Actinacidiphila yeochonensis CN732: one gene and its partner. The protein of the gene in region 1 interacts with the protein of each later gene in a pairwise test. Links are inferred from orthologs where the notes say so. Each region holds a gene or a part of one and is shown in the gene's direction. Other genes may lie near its edges. The genes, in order: rlmN and ftsZ.

Region 1 (9,376 bases):
AGGCGACCTGGACAAGGCCGTCGAGATCCTCCGCGTCAAGGGCCAGAAGGGCGTGACGAAGCGCGAGGGCCGCTCGGCCTCCAACGGCGCCGTCGTCGCCCTGATCGCCGAGGACAACAGCGAGGGCGTGCTCGTCGAGCTCAAGTGCGAGACCGACTTCGTCGCCAAGGGTGACAAGTTCGTGGCCGTCGCCGACGCGATCGCCGCGCACGTCGCCGCCACCAAGCCGGCCGACATCGCCACGCTGCTCGCCTCCGAGATCAACGCCGGCCAGACCGTCCAGGCGTTCGTGGACGAGGCCAACGCCACCCTCGGCGAGAAGATCGTGCTGGACCGCTTCGCGCAGTTCACCAACGGCTTCGTGAGCGCCTACCTGCACCGCACCAGCCCCGACCTGCCGCCGCAGGTGGGCGTCCTGGTCGAGCTGGACAAGGCCGACGCGCAGACCGCCAAGGACGTCGCCCAGCACATCGCCGCCTTCGCGCCGGTCTACCTGACCCGTGAGGACGTCGCCGCGGAGACCGTCGAGAACGAGCGCCGCGTCGCCGAGGCCACCGCCCGCGAGGAGGGCAAGCCCGAGGCCGCGCTGCCGCGCATCGTCGAGGGTCGCGTCAACGGCTTCTTCAAGGAGAACGTCGTCCTGGAGCAGGCCTTCGCCAAGGACTCCAAGAAGACGGTGCAGAAGGTGCTGGAGGAGGCCGGTGTGACCCTCAAGGGCTTCGCCCGCTTCCGCGTCGGCGTCTGAGCCGGCCCCACCTTGGCTGCCGGACGGCATCGACCGTTCGGCGAATGACGGACGGCCCCGCTAGGGTCGTACGCGGGCGGCCGTCCACAGGCCGAACGCAGAGGTGACGAGGAGGCCATTGCCGTAACGGGAACCGACAGGACCCCGCGGCAATGGCCTTCTTGGTACGCGCACGAGGAGATCTCCATGGATGCTGGTGCCGAAGGCGCCGACAAGGCCCGCGACGACGACCACGAGGCCGGGCAGGACGCCGCGCAAGCCGCGGTCGGCACCCGCGACGGCGTCGCCCCCGGCCGGTACATGCTGAAGCTCTCCGGCGAGGCGTTCTCCGGAGGAGGAGGGCTCGGCGTCGACCCGGACGTCGTGCACTCCATCGCCCGCGAGATCGCCGCGGTGGTCCGCGACGGCTACGAGATCGCCGTGGTCCTCGGCGGCGGCAACTTCTTCCGCGGTGCCGAGCTCCAGCAGCGCGGCATGGACCGGGCCCGCTCGGACTACATGGGCATGCTCGGCACGGTGATGAACTGCCTGGCCCTCCAGGACTTCCTGGAGAAGGAGGGCATCGAGACGCGGGTGCAGACCGCCATCACCATGGGCCAGGTCGCCGAGCCCTACATCCCGCTGCGGGCGGTGCGCCACCTGGAGAAGGGCCGCGTCGTCATCTTCGGCGCGGGCATGGGCATGCCCTACTTCTCCACCGACACCACCGCCGCCCAGCGGGCGCTGGAGATCGGTGCCACCGCGATGCTCATGGGCAAGAACGGGGTGGACGGCATCTACGACTCCGACCCCCGGCACAATCCCGACGCGGTGCGCTTCGACGCCCTGGAGTACGGGGACCTCATCGCCCGGGATCTGCGGGTCGCGGACCTCACGGCGATCACGCTCTGCCAGGACAACAAACTGCCCATCGTGGTCTTCGAGCTGCTCGCCGAGGGCAACATCGCGCGGGCCGTCAAGGGTGAGAAGATCGGCACGCTGGTCAACGACCACGGCACCCGGGCATGACCGCCAGGCCCTGCCCACCGAATACCAGGAGCACATGGTGATTGAAGAGACACTCCTTGAGGCCGAGGAGAAGATGGAGAAGGCCGTCGTGGTCGCCAAGGACGACTTCGCGGCGATCCGTACCGGCCGTGCCCACCCGGCGATGTTCAACAAGATCGTCGCCGAGTACTACGGCGCCGTCACGCCGATCAACCAGCTGGCCTCCTTCGCGGTGCCCGAGCCGAGGATGGCGGTGATCACCCCCTTCGACAGCAGCAGCCTGCGCAACATCGAGGAGGCGATCCGCAACTCGGACCTGGGCGTCAACCCCAGCAACGACGGCCGCATCATCCGCGTCGTCTTCCCGCAGCTCACCGAGGAGCGGCGGCGCGACTACATCAAGGTCGCCAAGACCAAGGGCGAGGACGCCAAGATCTCCATCCGCAGCGTCCGCCGCAAGGCCAAGGAGACCCTGGACAAGCTCGTCAAGGACGGCGAGACGGGCGAGGACGAGGTGCGCCGCGCGGAGAAGGAGCTCGACGACACCACGGCGAAGTACGTGGCGCAGATCGACGAGCTGCTCAAGCACAAGGAGGCCGAGCTGCTGGAGGTCTGAGCCTCCCGCAGCACGGCACGCCTGACCGCTCCTTCCGCCATCCTCCTGGCCACCTCCACCCGACGACGCGAGGCGACGCTTTCGTGAACGACTCTTCCTGGGGCGCGTCGCCACGCGCCGGCCACGTGGCGGGTTCCGCCGCAGAACCCGCGGTCAGGAGGAAGATCTCTGCCATGCCGCCACCGCCCCCGCCCGCCGCACCGGAACCGCCGCCCTCACCCGCGCCGTCCCCGGCGCCCGGGAAGAAGTCCGCCGGACGCGACCTGCGGGCGGCGATAGGGGTCGGCGTCGGTCTCGGCGCCGTCGTGCTCGCAGCGCTCTTCGTCGTCAAGGCCGTCTTCGTCGGCATCGTCGTGGTCGCCGTGGTGGTCGGCCTGTGGGAGCTGACCTCCCGGCTCGCCGAGAGCAAGGGGCTGCACGCCCCGCTCGTCCCGCTGGCGCTCGGCGGCACCGCCATGGTGATCGCCGGGTACACCAGCGGAACCACCGGCGCCTGGATCGCGATGGCGCTGACCGTCCTCGCGGTGCTGGTCTGGCGGATGGCCCAGCCGCCCGAGGACTACCTCAGGGACGTCACGGCCGGTGTCTTCGCCGCCTTCTACGTGCCGTTCCTGGCCACCTTCGTGGTGCTGATGCTCGCGGCGGACGACGGTCCGCGCCGGGTGCTGGTCTTCCTGCTGCTCACCGTGGTCAGCGACACGGGCGCCTACGCGGTCGGCTGGCGGTTCGGCCGCCACAAGCTCGCGCCCAGGATCAGCCCCGGCAAGACCCGCGAGGGCCTGATGGGGGCGATCACCTTCGCGATGGTCGCGGGGGCGCTGCTGATGCAGTTCTACATCGACGGCGGCCACTGGTGGCAGGGCCTGCTGCTCGGCCTCGCCGTGGCTGCCAGCGCCACCCTGGGCGACCTGGGTGAGTCCATGATCAAGCGGGACCTCGGCATCAAGGACATGGGCACGCTGCTGCCCGGCCACGGCGGCATCATGGACCGGCTGGACTCCCTGCTGCCGACCGCGCCGATCGCCTGGCTGCTGCTGAGCGCGTTCGTCGGCCAGAGCTGACGGGGCCGGGGCTGACGAGGCCGGGGCCTGACGGGGGCGGAGCGAGGAGCCCGGCGCGAGAGAGCCGGTGTGACGGGGCCGCAGCCGCCCGGTCGGCGTCGGCCGGCCTGGGATGGTGCGAAGTGTCGGGTTTTCCACAGGCCCGGCGGACCGGGCCAGGACGCTCCGAAAGGATGCGACACTGGTAGGCATCATGCCTGCACCCGGAGAGCTCACGTTCGTCGCACCCCGCGGGGCCAAGAGGCCCCCGCGGCACCTCGCCGACCTCTCGCCCGCTGAGCGGCGCGAGGCGGTGGCCGCGCTGGGGGAGAAGCCGTTCCGGGCGAAGCAGCTGTCACAGCACTACTTCGCCCGCTACGCCGACCACCCCGACGCCTGGACCGACATCCCGGCCGCCGCCCGCGGCCGGCTCGCAGGCGACCTGCTGCCCGAGCTGATGACCGTGGTGCGCCACGCCTCGTGCGACGACGGCCTCACCCGCAAGACCCTGTGGCGGCTCTTCGACGGCACGCTCGTCGAGTCGGTGCTGATGCGGTACCCGGACCGGGTCACCATGTGCATCTCCTCGCAGGCCGGCTGCGGCATGAACTGCCCCTTCTGCGCCACCGGCCAGGCGGGCCTGGACCGCAACCTGTCCACCGCCGAGATCGTCCACCAGATCGTCGAGGGCATGCGCGCGCTGCGCGACGGCGAGGTGCCCGGCGGCAGCGGCGAGGGCCTGGACCGGCTGTCGAACATCGTCTTCATGGGCATGGGCGAGCCGCTCGCCAACTACCGGCGGGTGATGGACGCCATCCGCCGTCTCACCGACCCGGCGCCCGACGGCCTCGGCCTGTCCCAGCGCGGCATCACCGTCTCCACCGTGGGCCTGGTGCCGGCCATCCACCGGTTCACCGACGAGGGCTTCAAGTGCCGCCTCGCGGTGTCCCTGCACGCCCCGGACGACGAGCTGCGCGACACCCTGGTGCCGGTCAACACCCGCTGGAAGGTCCGCGAGGTGCTGGACGCCGCCTGGCGCTACTCCGACGTCTCCGGCCGCCGGGTGTCCATCGAGTACGCGCTGATCCGCGACATCAACGACCAGGCGTGGCGGGCCGACCGGCTGGGCAGGCTGCTCAAGGGCCGCCGGGCGCACGTCAACCTGATCCCGCTGAACCCCACCCCCGGGTCGAAGTGGACCGCCTCCCGCCCGGAGGACGAGAGGGCGTTCGTCGCCGGGCTGCAGGCGCACGGGGTGCCGGTCACCGTCCGCGACACCCGCGGCCAGGAGATCGAGGGCGCCTGCGGTCAGCTGGCCGCCACCGCCCGCTGACCCCGGCTGGCCTGCTGATATCGTCTCCGACCGGGCGTCCGGCGGACCTCCGCCGGCCGCGGTCGGCGGGCAGGCCGCCAGACCACGGCCCTCCGGGCCGCGACCGCCCGGCACCGACCGTCACCGTCCGCGCCGAGGGACGGGACAGGAGCCGACCGGCCCTGACCGGCTCCGACCGGCCCGGCACCGGGCAGCACGACACGGCACAAGTGAACATCCGACAGGGGAGCGTCTGAGACGGCGCTGAGAGTGCGGCTGGGAGACCAGGCCGCAGACCCTCCAACCTGATCCGGGTCATACCGGCGTAGGGAGTCAACATGACCAGCACCATCCGAAGGCGTGCCGCGGGCGCGATCGTCCTGGCGGCGGCCGCGGCCACCGTCCTGGCGGGCTGCGGCAGCGGTGGCGGCTCCGGGTCCGCCTCGGGGAAGCCGTCCAAGACCGTCACCCTGGTCAGCCACGACTCCTTCGCCGCCTCCACGTCGGTGCTGGCGCAGTTCACCAAGGAGACCGGCTACACCGTGAAGGTGCTGCGCGGCGGGGACGCGGGCGCCGCCGTCAACCAGGCCATCCTCACCAAGGACGACCCGCGCGGCGACGTCTTCTTCGGCGTCGACAACACGCTGCTGTCGCGGGCCCTGGACAACGGGCTGTTCGACTCCTACACGGCCAAGGGCCTCGACAAGGTGGCCGCCGACGTGCAGCTCGACGCGGCCAAGCACCGGGTGACCCCGATCGACTCCGGCGACGTGTGCGTCAACTACGACCGCGCCTACTTCACCTCCCACCACCTCGCGCCGCCGCAGACCTTCGCCGACCTGGTCAAGCCCCAGTACAAGAACCTCCTGGTGACCGAGAACGTCGCCACCTCCTCCCCGGGCCTGGCCTTCATGCTCGGCAGCATCGCCACCTACGGCGACCAGCACTGGCAGACGTACTGGAAGCAGCTCAAGGCCAACGGCGTGAAGGTCGTCGACAGCTGGGAGCAGGCGTACGACAGCGACTTCTCCGGCTCCTCGGCCGGCCGCAAGGCCGGTGGCGACCGGCCGCTGACCGTCTCCTACGCCTCCAGCCCGCCCGCCGAGGTGGTCGGCGTCAACCCGCCGCCCGCGCAGTCGCCGGTGGGCGTGTCGACCGGGACGTGCTTCCGCCAGATCGAGTTCGCCGGGCTGCTGCACGGTGCGAAGAACCCGGCCGGCGGCAAGGCGTTCATCGACTTCATGATCAGCCGGACCTTCCAGCAGGACATGCCGCTCCAGATGTACGTCGACCCGGTGGTCGAGGGCGCCAAGGAGCCGGCGGTGTTCACCCGCTACGGGGCGAAGATCGCGCACCCGACGACGCTGCCGCCCGCCACCATCGCGGACCGGCGTGACGACTGGGTGAAGACGTGGAACTCCCTCGTCCTCTAGGCGCCCACCGCGCTGAAGGCGCCGACCACCAGTCCGGCCCGGACGCCGCCCGCGCTGCCGCCGTGCGCGGCGCGCTGGTGCGGGCCGGACTGGTGGTGGTGCCGCTGGCGTTCTTCGCGGTGTTCTTCGCCTACCCGGTGGCCGCCATCGTGGGGCGCGGGCTGCGGGCCGGCGGCCACTGGCAGCTGGGACGGATCGGCGGGGTGCTCGGCGATCCGTCCGTCCGGCACGTGCTGTGGTTCACCTGCTGGCAGGCGGCCGCGTCCACCGCGCTCACCCTGGCGGTGGCGCTGCCGGGGGCCTACGTCTTCGCCCGGCTGGACTTCCCCGGCAAGCGGGTGCTGCGGGCGGTGGTGACCGTCCCCTTCGTGCTGCCGACCGTGGTGGCCGGCTCCGCGTTCCTCGCGCTGCTGGGGCGCGGCGGCCTGACGGACAGCCTGTTCGGGCTGCGCCTGGACACCTCGGTGTGGGCGATCCTCATCGCCCACGTCTTCTTCAACTACGCGGTGGTGGTACGCACCGTCGGCGGACTGTGGGCGCAGCTCGACCCCCGTCAGGAGGAGGCCGCGCGGATGCTCGGCGCGGGCCGGTTCGCCGCGTTCCGCCGGGTGGTGCTGCCGGCGCTCGGACCGTCCGTCGCCGCGGCCGGTGTGATGGTCTTCCTGTTCACCTTCACCTCCTTCGGCGTCGTCCAGATCCTCGGCGGCCCCACCCGGGCCACCCTGGAGGTGGAGATCTACCGGCAGACCGCGGAGGTCTTCGACCTGTCGACCGCCGCCGTGCTCACCATCCTCCAGTTCCTCGCCGTCGTCGCCATCCTCGCGGTGCACGCCTGGACGCTGCGGCGCCGCGAGTCGGCGCTGCGGCTGGTGGACGCCGCAGGCACCGGCCACCGGCCGCGCGGCGGCGAACGCGCCCTGCTCGCCGGTGTCCTCGCCGTGGTCGCGGTGCTGATCCTGCTGCCGCTCGGCGTGCTCGCGGCCCGCTCGTTCGACGGCCCGCACGGCTACGGCCTGGACTTCTACCGCTCCCTGGGCTCCGCCGGCGACGACAGCACCTTCCTGGTGCCGCCGGTCGAGGCGGTGTGGAACTCGCTGCGGTACGCCGCCATCGCCGCGCTGATCGCGCTGCTGGTCGGCGGGCTCGCCGCCGCGGCACTGACCCGCCGGGCCGGCCGGCTGATGCGCGGCTTCGACGCGCTGCTGATGCTGCCGCTGGGCACCTCCGCGGTCACCGTCGGCTTCGGCTTCCTCATCAGCCTCGACAAGCCGCCGCTGGACCTGCGCGACTCCTGGCTGCTGGTGCCACTGGCGCAGGCTCTGGTCGGGGTGCCGTTCGTGGTCAGGGTGATGCTGCCGGTGCTGCGCGCGGTCGACCAGCGGCTGCGCGAGGCCGCTTCCGTCCTCGGCGCCTCCCCGGCCCGGGTATGGCGTGAGATCGACCTGCCGATGGCCGCCCGGGCCGCCGGTATCGCCGCCGGCTTCGCCTTCGCCGTCTCCCTGGGCGAGTTCGGCGCGACCGTCTTCATCGCCCGCCCCGACAGCCCCACCCTGCCGGTCGCGGTGGCCCGGCTGCTCGGCCGGGCGGGCGAGATGAACTACGGCCAGGCCATGGCGCTGAGCACCGTCCTGATGGTGGTCTGCGCCGCGTGCCTGCTCATCCTGGAGGTCCCGCTGTCGTCATCGGCCGCCACCCGCACCCCCGCCGTCCCGGGGACCTCCCCCGGCGGCTCCGGCGCCGCCCCGGCGTCCCCGGCCGCCCCCGCCCGCGAGAAGGCACTGCGATGAGCGACACCCTGCTCCACCTCGACGGCGCCACCGTCCGCTTCGGCGAGCGCGCCGCCCTCGACGGGGTCACCCTCGACGTGGCCGCCCACGAGACGGTGTGCGTGCTCGGTCCCAGCGGCAGCGGCAAGTCCACGCTGCTGCGCGCCGTCGCCGGACTCCAGCCGCTCGACGGCGGCCGGGTGCTCCTCGACGGCGCCGACCAGGCGGGCGTGCCCCCGCACCGGCGCGGGGTCGGCCTGATGTTCCAGGACCACCAGCTCTTCCCGCAGCGGGACGTCGGCGGCAACGTCGGCTTCGGGCCGCGCATGCACCGGGTGCCCCGGGAGCGGCGGGAGACGCGCACCGAGGAACTGCTGACGCTGGTCGGGCTGCCCGGCGCGGCGCGGCGGGCGGTCGCCACGCTCTCCGGCGGCGAGCAGCAGCGGGTCGCGCTGGCCCGGGCGCTGGCCCCCGAGCCGCGGCTGCTGATGCTTGACGAACCGCTCGGCCAGCTCGACCGGTCGCTGCGCGAGCGGCTGGTGGAGGAACTGCGGCGGCTGTTCGGACAGCTGGGCACCACCGTGCTGGCCGTCACCCACGACCAGGGCGAGGCGTTCGCGCTCGCCGACCGGGTGGTGGTGATGCGCGACGGCAGGATCGAGCAGGTCGGCACGCCGATGGAGGTCTGGCGACGGCCCGCCACGGAGTTCACCGCCCGCTTCCTCGGCTTCGACAACATCACCGACGCCACCGTCCGCTCCGGAACCGCCGACACCGCCTGGGGAGCCCTGCCGGTGCCCGCGGCCACGCCCGACGGGCCGTGCCGGGTCCTCGTACCGCCGGGCGCCGTCCTGCTCGCCGGCAGCCCGGCCGCCAAGGCGCTCGGTCCCGCCGCGGGGGCCCCGCTGGCCTGCGAGGTGTCCGGACGCACCTTCCGCGGCGGCCGGGTGGGCCTGCGGCTGCGGCCGGACCGGGGGCCGCGGCTGGACGCCGAGTGCGCGCTTCGGGACGCCCCCGAGGTCGGGGACCGCGCAGAGGTCGTGCTCGACCCCGCGGACCTGGTGGTCCTGCCCGCCGGGTGACACCGCGTGAGGCCGGGCGGGGCGACACCGGCCGGTCCGGGCCCCGGCGGCGACGCGGGCGCACGGCCGGACAGGTCCCGTGACCGGCGGCGCCGGGCCCTGGCGGCGCGGCGTCGGGCCACCGTCAGGGCCCGGCGTCCTACGCGGTGTTCGAGAGGGATGCCACCACGAGGGCCGGCAGCAGGAACGCGGCCACCAGCGCCGCCACCCGCACCGCCGCCATGGCCCGCAGCGTCGCGGCCGGAGCCGCCTGCCCGCGCAGCGCCTCGACAGCCGGACGGCGGGCGGCCCGGGACTCGGCGGCCGCCGAAGCCGCCGTACCGAGCACGCACACCATGACCAGCACCGCCCCGAAGGCCGTCACCGGTCCCAGCGGGTGCTTCGCGTCCTGCCGC
Region 2 (9,475 bases), on another replicon or contig:
CCTTCCGCCCGGACGCCCACCGCATCGCCGAGGTGGCCACCGCGGACGGCGTCACCTGGATCGACGACTCCAAGGCCACCAACACCCACGCCGCCGAGGCGTCGCTGCTCGCCTACGAGTCCGTGGTGTGGCTGGCCGGCGGTCTCGCCAAGGGCGCCGAGTTCGACGAGCTGGCCGCCAGGGCGGCGCCCCGGCTGCGCGCCGCCGTACTCTTCGGCGCCGACCGGGCGCTGATCCGCGAAGCGCTGGCGCGACACGCCCCGCAGGTCCCGGTGGTGGAGCTCGACCGGACCGACACTGGGGCGATGTCCGCCGCCGTCGCCGCGGCCGGCGACCTGGCCCGCCCGGGAGACACGGTGCTCCTCGCCCCGGCCTGCGCGTCGATGGACATGTTCAGCAACTACAACGAGCGCGGCGACCGGTTCGCCGAGGCCGTCCTGGCCCGCACCGCCCCGGCAGGCGGGGGGCGCGAGGCGGCCGGCCCGGCCGGCGGCGACCGCTGACCCGGCGGCCCCGCCCCGGGCGGCGGCGCCCGCGCCCGCGCACCGAGGAGGGGACGCATGCCGCCAGACCGCTCCACCGCCCCCGGCGGTGAGGACCGCGCCGGCGACCGCCCGCCGCGGCGCCGCGCCCCCGCGGCCGGCGCCGGCCGCGGCCCGACCCCGCGCACCGCGCCCGCCCGGCGGGCGCCGCCGCGGCCGGCCGCCGCCAGCCCGTCGCCGACGCCGGCCCCCGGCCGCGCCCCCGGCGCCGGCCGGGGCGCGGGCGCCGGGCACCCGGCCCGCCGCGCCGGCCGGCCGCGGCAGCGCCCGGCGCGCCGCGGCCCGGCTGCCGTGGCAGCTGCGCGACGCCTGGGACCGCCCGCTGACCGCCTACTACGTCATCCTCGGCGCCAGCCTGCTCATCACCGTGCTCGGCCTGGTGATGGTCTACTCCGCCTCGATGATCCAGGCGCTGCGCTACGGGCTGCCGTCCACGTTCTACTTCCGCAAGCAGCTGCTGGCCGTGGCGATCGGCGGGGTGCTGCTCCTCGCGGCGGCCCGGATGCCGGTGCGGCTGCACCGGGCGCTGGCCTACCCGCTGCTGCTCGGCGCGGTGTTCCTGATGGTCCTGGTGCAGGTGCCGGGGATAGGGCAGACGGTCAACGGCAACACCAACTGGATCTCCGTCGGGGGGCCCTTCCAGCTCCAGCCCAGCGAGTTCGGCAAGCTCGCCCTGGCGCTGTGGGGTGCCGACCTGCTGGCCCGCAAGAACGCCAGGAAGCTGCTCACCCAGTGGAAGCACCTGCTGGTGCCGCTGGTGCCGGTCGCGGTGCTGCTGCTCGGCCTGATCATGCTCGGCGGCGACATGGGCACGAGCATGGTGCTCACCGCGGTGCTCTTCGGCATGCTGTGGCTGGCCGGCGCCCCGACCCGGCTGTTCGCCGCGGTGCTGGGCGCGGCCGGGGTACTGGCCGCGCTCTTCGTCGCCACCAGCCCCAACCGGATGGGCCGGCTGCACTGCATCGCGGCGACCTCGCCCGGCGCGCACGACCAGTGCTGGCAGGCGGTGCACGGCATCTACGCGCTGGCCTCCGGCGGCTGGTTCGGCACCGGCCTCGGGGCGAGTGTGGAGAAATGGGGCGAACTGCCCGAACCGCACACCGACTTCATCTTCGCCGTGACCGGGGAGGAACTGGGCCTCGCGGGCACGCTGTCCGTCCTGGCCCTCTTCGCGGCACTAGGCTACGCGGGTATCCGCGTTGCCGGACGCACGGAGGACCCCTTCGTCAGGTTCGCAGCGGGAGGTGTGACCACCTGGGTCACGGTCCAGGCCGTGATCAACATCGGTGCGGTGCTCGGCCTGCTGCCGATCGCCGGAGTCCCGCTCCCGCTGTTCTCCTACGGGGGTTCGGCCCTCCTGCCGACCATGTACGCGATCGGGCTGCTGATCTGCTTCGCCAGGAGCGAGCCGGCCGCCCGGGCCGCGTTGGCCGCCCGCGGGCACACCCCCCTGACCGGGGCAGTGAGAAGGACGATGCGACGGTACGCCAGGCGGCGGCCGTCCGGAGAGCGGTGAATTTCGGTGCATGTCGTACTCGCCGGTGGAGGGACCGCCGGCCACATCGAGCCGGCGCTCGCGCTCGCCGATGCCCTGCGCAGGCAGGACCCGACCGTGGGGGTCACCGCACTCGGCACCGAGCGGGGGCTGGAGACCCGGCTGGTGCCGGAGCGGGGCTACGAGCTGGCCCTGATCCCGGCCGTCCCGCTGCCCCGGCGGCCCACCCCCGAACTCATCACCGTCCCGGGGCGGCTGCGCGGCACCATCAAGGCCGCCGAGCAGGTGCTGGAGCGCACCAAGGCGGACTGCCTGATCGGCTTCGGCGGCTACGTGGCGCTGCCCGGCTACCTGGCCGCCAAGCGGCTGGGCGTGCCGATCGTCGTCCACGAGGCCAACGCCCGCCCCGGGCTGGCCAACAAGATCGGCTCCCGCTACGCGCACACCGTGGCCGTCTCCACGCCCGACAGCAAGCTGCGCGACGCGCGGTACATCGGCATCCCGCTGCGCCGCACCATCGCCACGCTGGACCGGGCCGCCGCCCGGCCCGAGGCCCGGCACGCCTTCGGCCTGGACCAGAACCTGCCCACGCTGCTGGTCTCCGGCGGCTCCCAGGGCGCGCGGCGGCTCAACGAGGTCGTCACCGCGGTCGCCCCGCGGCTCCAGCAGTCCGGCGTGCAGATCCTGCACGCGGTCGGCCCGAAGAACGAACTGCCCCGGTCCGACAACATGCCCGGGATGCCGCCCTACCGGCCGGTGCCCTACCTGGACCGGATGGACCTCGCCTACGCCGCCGCCGACATGATGCTGTGCCGGGCCGGCGCGATGACCGTCGCCGAGCTCACCGCCGTCGGGCTGCCGGCCGCGTACGTGCCGCTGCCCATCGGCAACGGCGAACAGCGCCTCAACGCGCAGCCGGTGGTCAAGGCGGGCGGCGGACTCCTCGTCGACGACGCGGAGCTGACGACGGACTGGGTGCTGTCCAACGTGCTGCCGGTGCTCACCGACCCGCACCGGCTGTACGACATGGCCCGCTCCGCCGCGGAGTTCGGCCGCCGGGACGCCGACGAGCTGCTGATGCGCATGGTCTACGACGCGGTGGCCTCCCGGCGCTAGGGCCGCGACCGGGGCTCACCCTGCCGGGAGGGGCACGAGCCTGAGCGGGCCCCTGGCCCGACGCCGGAGGGCGACCCGTGAAGTCCGCCCGGACCGGGCCCGCTCCGCTGCATCCGCCGGGGCGGGCCCGGTCCGGCCCGGCGGCCGTCCTACCCTCCGGCCGGCTCCGTCGCGGCTCCCCTCCGGCGGCCCGGCGGACCGGCCGCCGGGGAGCCGGGGTGTCGGGGGAGGGGTGCCGGTCCGCGGCCCCCAGGGGGCGCCGGAGACATCATCGGGCGGGTCCAACGGCGGGGTGCCGCGCGGCAGGCGCGTCCGCAGGGCAGGATGGACCCCGCCGTCACAGAACCGAAGCGGGAGGCCCGAGGTGACCGCATCCGACGGAACCCCCGTGCGCCGGCGCGGCCTACGCCGTCCCGCGGCGGAACCCGCTCCGAGTGCCCGGGGGTTCACCCCCGCCGGCCGCAACAGCACCGCCCCCGCCCGGGACGCGGTGCCGCGCCCGGCCGGCGCCCCGCAGGGCGACGGCCCGCCCGGCACCGCCGAGGGCGGTGAGCCGCGCACCCTCGCGCACCGCCGCCGCGTCCTGCTCGTGCTGCTGCTCGCCGCGGCCGTCCTCGTCGGCGGCGGCAGCTGGCTGGTGTGGGGCTCGCCGCTGCTGCGTGCCGACCGCGTCACCGTTCACGGCAACCAGGTCGTGTCGGATGATCAGATCATCAGAGCGGCTCATGTCCCGCTCGGCGGAGCCCTCGTGTCCGTCGACACCGGCGCCGTCCGCCGCCGGCTGCTGGCCGCGCTGCCCCGCCTCCGCGCGGTCCGCGTCGACCGCTCCTGGCCGCACACCGTCCGGCTCGACGTCACCGAGCGGACACCTTCCGCCGTGCTGCCCGACGGTCGGCGGTGGACCGAAGTCGACAGCGGCGGTGTCCGGTTCGCCACCGTGGACCAAACCCCCAAGGGTGTCCCCGTGATCCGGCTCGACCACCCGCTCGACGCGAGCGTCCGCCAGTTCGGGACCAAGCGCCTCCTCCAGGCGGCGATCGAGGTCTCCGCCGCGCTGCCGGCCGGTGTGCGCGGCCACGCCACCGCGATCCTGGTGCGTTCCTACGACGGCATCACCGTCGAACTCACCGGCGGCCGCACGGTGGTGTGGGGGAGTCGGGACGGGAGTACGCGCAAAGCGGTCGTCCTGACGGCGCTGATGCGGGCCCAGCCCGACGCCGACCACTACGACGTCAGTGCCCCTGACGCCCCTGCCGCGTCCGCGAGTTGACGCTCTACGGGAGGGTGACAGCCCAGTCCCCGCACGGGTGTCGAAGGCTACCGGCCCCCGATGCGGCGACGCACGGCGTGATCACATAGGGTGAAAAGAAAAACGGGAGGTTCGGCGTGTTCGTTGAACCGCCACCGCTTGTCGACTTAGTGTCTCGTCTCAAGAGAAACACTTGGGACAGGCATACTGGTAACCCTAAACCTCAGGGTTAGGGTTCAGAACGGCACCGGCGAGCCACCGACCGTCCCACACGATTCGTAATCGAGGCGAGAGGGCTTCGACGTGGCAGCACCCCAGAACTACCTTGCGGTCATCAAGGTCGTCGGCATCGGCGGCGGTGGCGTCAACGCCATCAACCGGATGATCGAGGTCGGGCTCAAGGGCGTCGAGTTCATCGCGATCAACACCGATGCACAGGCCCTCCTGATGAGCGACGCCGACGTCAAGCTCGACGTCGGACGGGAACTCACCCGCGGCCTCGGCGCCGGCGCCAACCCGGAAGTCGGCCGCAAGGCGGCCGAGGACCACCGGGAGGAGATCGAAGAGGTGCTCAAGGGCGCCGACATGGTCTTCGTCACCGCCGGCGAGGGAGGTGGCACCGGCACCGGCGGCGCCCCCGTGGTGGCCAACATCGCCCGCTCGCTGGGCGCTCTGACCATCGGCGTCGTCACCCGCCCGTTCACCTTCGAGGGCCGCCGCCGCGCCAACCAGGCGGAGGACGGCATCGCGGGCCTGCGGGAGAACGTCGACACCCTGATCGTCATCCCCAACGACCGCCTGCTGTCGATCTCCGACCGCCAGGTGAGCGTGCTGGACGCCTTCCGCTCCGCGGACCAGGTGCTGCTCTCCGGCGTCCAGGGCATCACCGACCTCATCACCACCCCCGGCCTGATCAACCTCGACTTCGCCGACGTGAAGTCGGTGATGTCCGAGGCCGGTTCGGCGCTCATGGGCATCGGCTCGGCCCGCGGCGACGACCGCGCGGTGGCGGCGGCCGAGATGGCCATCTCCTCGCCGCTCCTGGAGGCGTCCATCGACGGCGCCCGCGGTGTGCTGCTGTCCATCTCCGGCGGCTCCGACCTCGGCCTGTTCGAGATCAACGAAGCCGCCCAGCTGGTCAGCGAGGCGGCCCACCCGGAGGCCAACATCATCTTCGGCGCGGTGATCGACGACGCCCTCGGCGACGAGGTGCGGGTCACCGTGATCGCCGCCGGGTTCGACGGCGGCCAGCCGCCGACCCGGGGCAGCCGGGACAAGGTGATCGGCTCGTACACCTCCCGCGACGAGTCCGCGCCCTCCTCCGGCACCAGCGGTTCCAGCACCGGAACGGCGCCCGTCCCGCCGCGGATCGGCTCCGACAACCTCCGGCCCACCCCGTCGTTCAGCGGCATCGGCAGCGTGCCCGCCGCCCCTGTCGAGCGCGACCCCGAACCGGCCGCCGAGAACCGCGGCACCCAGGTCCCGCCGCCGATCGTGCCCCCCGCCCGCCCCTACCCGGAGTCCGTCGAAGAGCTCGACGTACCCGACTTCCTGAAGTGACCGCCCGGCAGTGATAGGGCACCGCACTTCTCTGGACGGCGCGCACTTCGCCTTCACCGACCGGTGGGGCGGGGTGAGCGCCGTTCCGTACGCCAGTCTCAACCTCGGCGGTGCGGTGGGCGACGATCCCGCCGCCGTGCTCGCCAACCGCGAGCGCGCCGCCCGCGCACTCGGCCGCGACCCCGGCCGGGTGGTGTGGATGCGCCAGGTCCACGGCCGCGAGGTGGCCCCGGTCGACGGCCCCTGGGGCGACCGCCCGGTGCCGAAGGCCGACGCGCTGGTCACCCGCCGTCCGGACGTCACCCTCGCCGTGCTCACCGCCGACTGCGTGCCGGTGCTGCTGGCCGACCCCGTCGCCGGGGTGGCCGCCGCCGCGCACGCCGGACGGCCCGGACTGGTCGCGGGCGTGGTGCCCGCGGCGGTGGCCGCGATGGAGGCGGCCGGCGCGGACCCGGCGCGGACCACCGCCGTCATCGGCCCCTCCGTCTGCGGCAAGTGCTACGAGGTCCCCGAGGCCATGCGGGCCGAGGTGGCCGCCGTGGTGCCCGAGGCGTACGCGGAGACCCGGCAGGGCACCCCGGCGGTCGACGTGGCTGCCGGAGTGCGGGCGCAACTCGCGCGCTGCGGCGTCCGGGTGGCCGAGGCGCCGACGGTGTGCACGCTGGAGTCGCACGACCACTTCTCGTACCGCCGTGAGCAGACCACCGGCCGGCTGGCCGGCTACGTGTGGCTGGACCCCCGGCCGGACGCGGAGCCCGACGGCGGGCCGGGAGCCGGCGCCGCCGGCCCCGCGGACGAGGGAGGCGACGCGTGACCGGGCCCTCCCACGCCCCGTCCGGCGCCGCGCCGGACCCGGAGCGGGCCGCCGAGCTGGCGGCCAACCTGGCCAGGGTCGAGGAGCGGATCGCCGCCGCCTGCGCGGCGGCGGGCCGCCCCCGCGAGGAGGTCACCCTGGTCGTGGTGACCAAGACCTACCCGGCCGAGGACGTCCGCGCGCTGGCCGCCCTGGGCGTGCGGCAGGTCGCCGAGAACCGCGACCAGGAGGCCGCGGCCAAGGCAGAGGCGTGCGCCGATCTCCCGCTCAGCTGGCACTTCGTGGGCCAGTTGCAGACGAACAAGGCCCGCCACGTGGTCCGTTACGCCGACCACGTGCACTCCGTCGACCGGGACCGGCTGGTCACCGCGCTGTCCGCGGCGGCGACCGCGGCCGGCCGCACGCTGGGCTGCCTCGTCCAAGTCGCCTTCGACGCCGAAGCCGCGGGCCGTGGAGAGCGCGGCGGCGTCGCCCCCGAAAGGGTCGGCGCGCTGGCCGACGCCATCGCGGCCGCCGACGGGCTGCGCATGGACGGCCTGATGACCGTAGCCCCTCTGACCGGGCGGTATGCCGGTCAACCGCGAATGGCATTCGATCGGTTGACGGAAATCTCATCCCGCCTGCGCGAGACACATCCTGCTGCGACCATGGTATCGGCAGGGATGAGCCAGGACCTTGAGGACGCCGTGGCCGCCGGAGCGACACATGTACGCGTCGGAACGGCGGTACTCGGAGTCCGTCCGCGGCTCCGGTAACGTCACCAACAAGTCGGACCACAGCATAAATATGGTGTGGCGGCCGCCAGGAGCGGCGGCCGTGGACCGCAACCCCGCTGAGAGGACGCAGAGCATGGCCGGCGCGATGCGCAAAATGGCGGTCTACCTCGGCCTCGTGGAGGACGACGGATACGACGGCCCGGGGTTCGACCCCGACGACGAGTTCGAGCCCGAGCTGGCCTCGCCGCCCCCTGGCCGGACCGTTCCGGAGCCCGAGCGGGTGGAGCCCCGCCGGCCGCTCGCCCAGCACGTCCCGCCCGGGCGGCTCCAGCCGCCCCAGGACGAGCCGCCCCGGCTCGTCCATGCCCCGGCCCCCCGCGAACCGCGGATCGCGCCAGTGGCATCCATCACACCCGAACGCCAGATTCCGGAGAAGAACGCAGCGGTGATCATGCCCAAGGTCGTGTCAGAACGGGAGCCGTACCGCATCACCACGTTGCACCCTCGGACCTACAACGAGGCCCGTACCATCGGGGAACACTTCCGCGAGGGCACGCCGGTGATCATGAATCTGACGGAGATGGACGACACCGACGCAAAGCGCCTGGTGGACTTCGCCGCCGGACTGGTGTTCGGCCTGCACGGAAGCATCGAGCGGGTGACACAGAAGGTCTTTCTGCTCTCGCCTGCTAACGTCGATGTCACGGCGGAGGACAAGGCCCGGATTGCCGAGGGCGGGTTCTTCAACCAGAGCTAGCCTTATGGCTGGTTCGACGCTGGACCAAGCTTAACAAGTCATACGAAACAGACCGTAAAAGATCGCAATAGACCGAAAACGGACACAGTTGCCGTCGCCGGCACTGGGCAGCCGCACGACAGTTGGACCCGGCCGACAGGCTGCGGGCGGACAGGGGAGAGGGAAGCGCGATGGGTATCGCACTCCAGGTGCTGTACATCGTGCTGTACGTGTTCCTGTTCGTGCTGATTTTCCGATTGGTGATGGACTACGTCTTCCAGTTCGCCCGTTCGTGGCACCCTGGCAAGGCGATGGTGGTCCTCCTGGAGGGCACCTACACTGTCACCGATCCGCCACTTAAGCTTCTGCGGCGTTTCATCCCGCCGCTACGTCTCGGGGGCGTGGCGCTCGACCTGTCCTTCTTCGTATTGATGATCATCGTGTACATCCTGATCTCCGTCGTCGGGGGTTTGATGTGAACGGTGCGGGCTCCCGATATGTCGACGATCACGTTGAGGTGAAGAGATGCCGCTGACTCCCGAGGACGTTCGGAACAAGCAGTTCACGACCGTCCGCCTCCGAGAGGGCTACGACGAGGACGAGGTCGACGCCTTCCTCGACGAGGTGGAGGCGGAACTGACCCGTCTGCACCGCGAGAACGAGGATCTGCGGGCCAAGTTGGCCGCTGCGACCCGTGCCGCGGCACAGAGCCAGCAGCAGCAGAACATGCGCAAGCCCGAGCAGCAGGACCGTCCGGTACCCGCCGCCATATCGGGTCCCCAGCCGGTGCAGCAGCAGATGCCGCAGCAGCAGGTGGGCCCGCCCCAGCTGCCTGGCGGTGCTCCGCAGCTGCCGGCTGGTCCGAGCGCTCAGGGGCAGCACGGCCCCGGCCCGGGCGGCCCCGGCGGCCCGATGGGTCAGCACCCGATGCAGCAGGGCGGCCCCGGCCCCATGGGTATGGGCGGGCAGCACCCGATGCAGCAGGGCGGCCCCGGCCCCATGGGTATGGGCGGGCAGCACCCGATGCAGCAGCAGATGCAGCCGCAGCAGCAACAGCAGCCCCACCACCCCATGCAGCAGCAGGGTCCCGGCGGCGACAGTGCCGCGCGCGTCCTGTCGCTGGCTCAGCAGACCGCCGACCAGGCGATCGCCGAGGCCCGTTCCGAGGCCAACAAGATCGTCGGTGAGGCCCGCAGCCGCGCCGAGGGTCTGGAGCGGGACGCCCGCGCCAAGGCGGACGCGCTGGA

Evidence for each region.
Region 2: the proteins of rlmN (region 1) and ftsZ interact in binary tests that used the Escherichia coli proteins (3 or more experiments, as listed by UniProt). The link is inferred for Actinacidiphila yeochonensis CN732 from one-to-one orthologs.

The regions. Positions count from the first base shown.
Region 1 is NZ_JQNR01000005.1:3,103,179-3,112,554, forward strand. Bases 2,879-5,661 are described here. They hold rlmN (23S rRNA (adenine(2503)-C(2))-methyltransferase RlmN), read left to right. Parts: upstream 2,879-3,602; coding sequence 3,603-4,721; downstream 4,722-5,661. Other genes in these bases: BS72_RS24965 (phosphatidate cytidylyltransferase), read left to right, coding at 2,879-3,409; BS72_RS24975 (thiamine ABC transporter substrate-binding protein), read left to right, coding at 5,039-5,661. Also shown: tsf (translation elongation factor Ts), read left to right, coding at 1-745; pyrH (UMP kinase), read left to right, coding at 932-1,753; frr (ribosome recycling factor), read left to right, coding at 1,791-2,348; more of BS72_RS24965, read left to right, coding at 2,522-2,878; more of BS72_RS24975, read left to right, coding at 5,662-6,133; BS72_RS24980 (ABC transporter permease), read left to right, coding at 6,226-7,920; BS72_RS24985 (ABC transporter ATP-binding protein), read left to right, coding at 7,917-8,981; BS72_RS37495 (hypothetical protein), read right to left, coding at 9,121-9,376.
Region 2 is NZ_JQNR01000003.1:282,537-292,011, reverse strand. What follows is about bases 3,952-6,833. They hold ftsZ (cell division protein FtsZ), read left to right. Parts: upstream 3,952-4,705; coding sequence 4,706-5,962; downstream 5,963-6,833. Other genes in these bases: BS72_RS02860 (YggS family pyridoxal phosphate-dependent enzyme), read left to right, coding at 6,773-6,833; pgeF (peptidoglycan editing factor PgeF), read left to right, coding at 5,973-6,776; BS72_RS02875 (cell division protein FtsQ/DivIB), read left to right, coding at 3,952-4,423. Outside these bases: murD (UDP-N-acetylmuramoyl-L-alanine--D-glutamate ligase), read left to right, coding at 1-503; putative lipid II flippase FtsW, read left to right, coding at 592-2,058; murG (undecaprenyldiphospho-muramoylpentapeptide beta-N-acetylglucosaminyltransferase), read left to right, coding at 2,065-3,153; more of BS72_RS02875, read left to right, coding at 3,518-3,951; more of BS72_RS02860, read left to right, coding at 6,834-7,531; BS72_RS02855 (cell division protein SepF), read left to right, coding at 7,626-8,249; BS72_RS02850 (YggT family protein), read left to right, coding at 8,420-8,707; BS72_RS02845 (DivIVA domain-containing protein), read left to right, coding at 8,754-9,475. UniProt on the Escherichia coli protein: Essential cell division protein that forms a contractile ring structure (Z ring) at the future cell division site. The regulation of the ring assembly controls the timing and the location of cell division.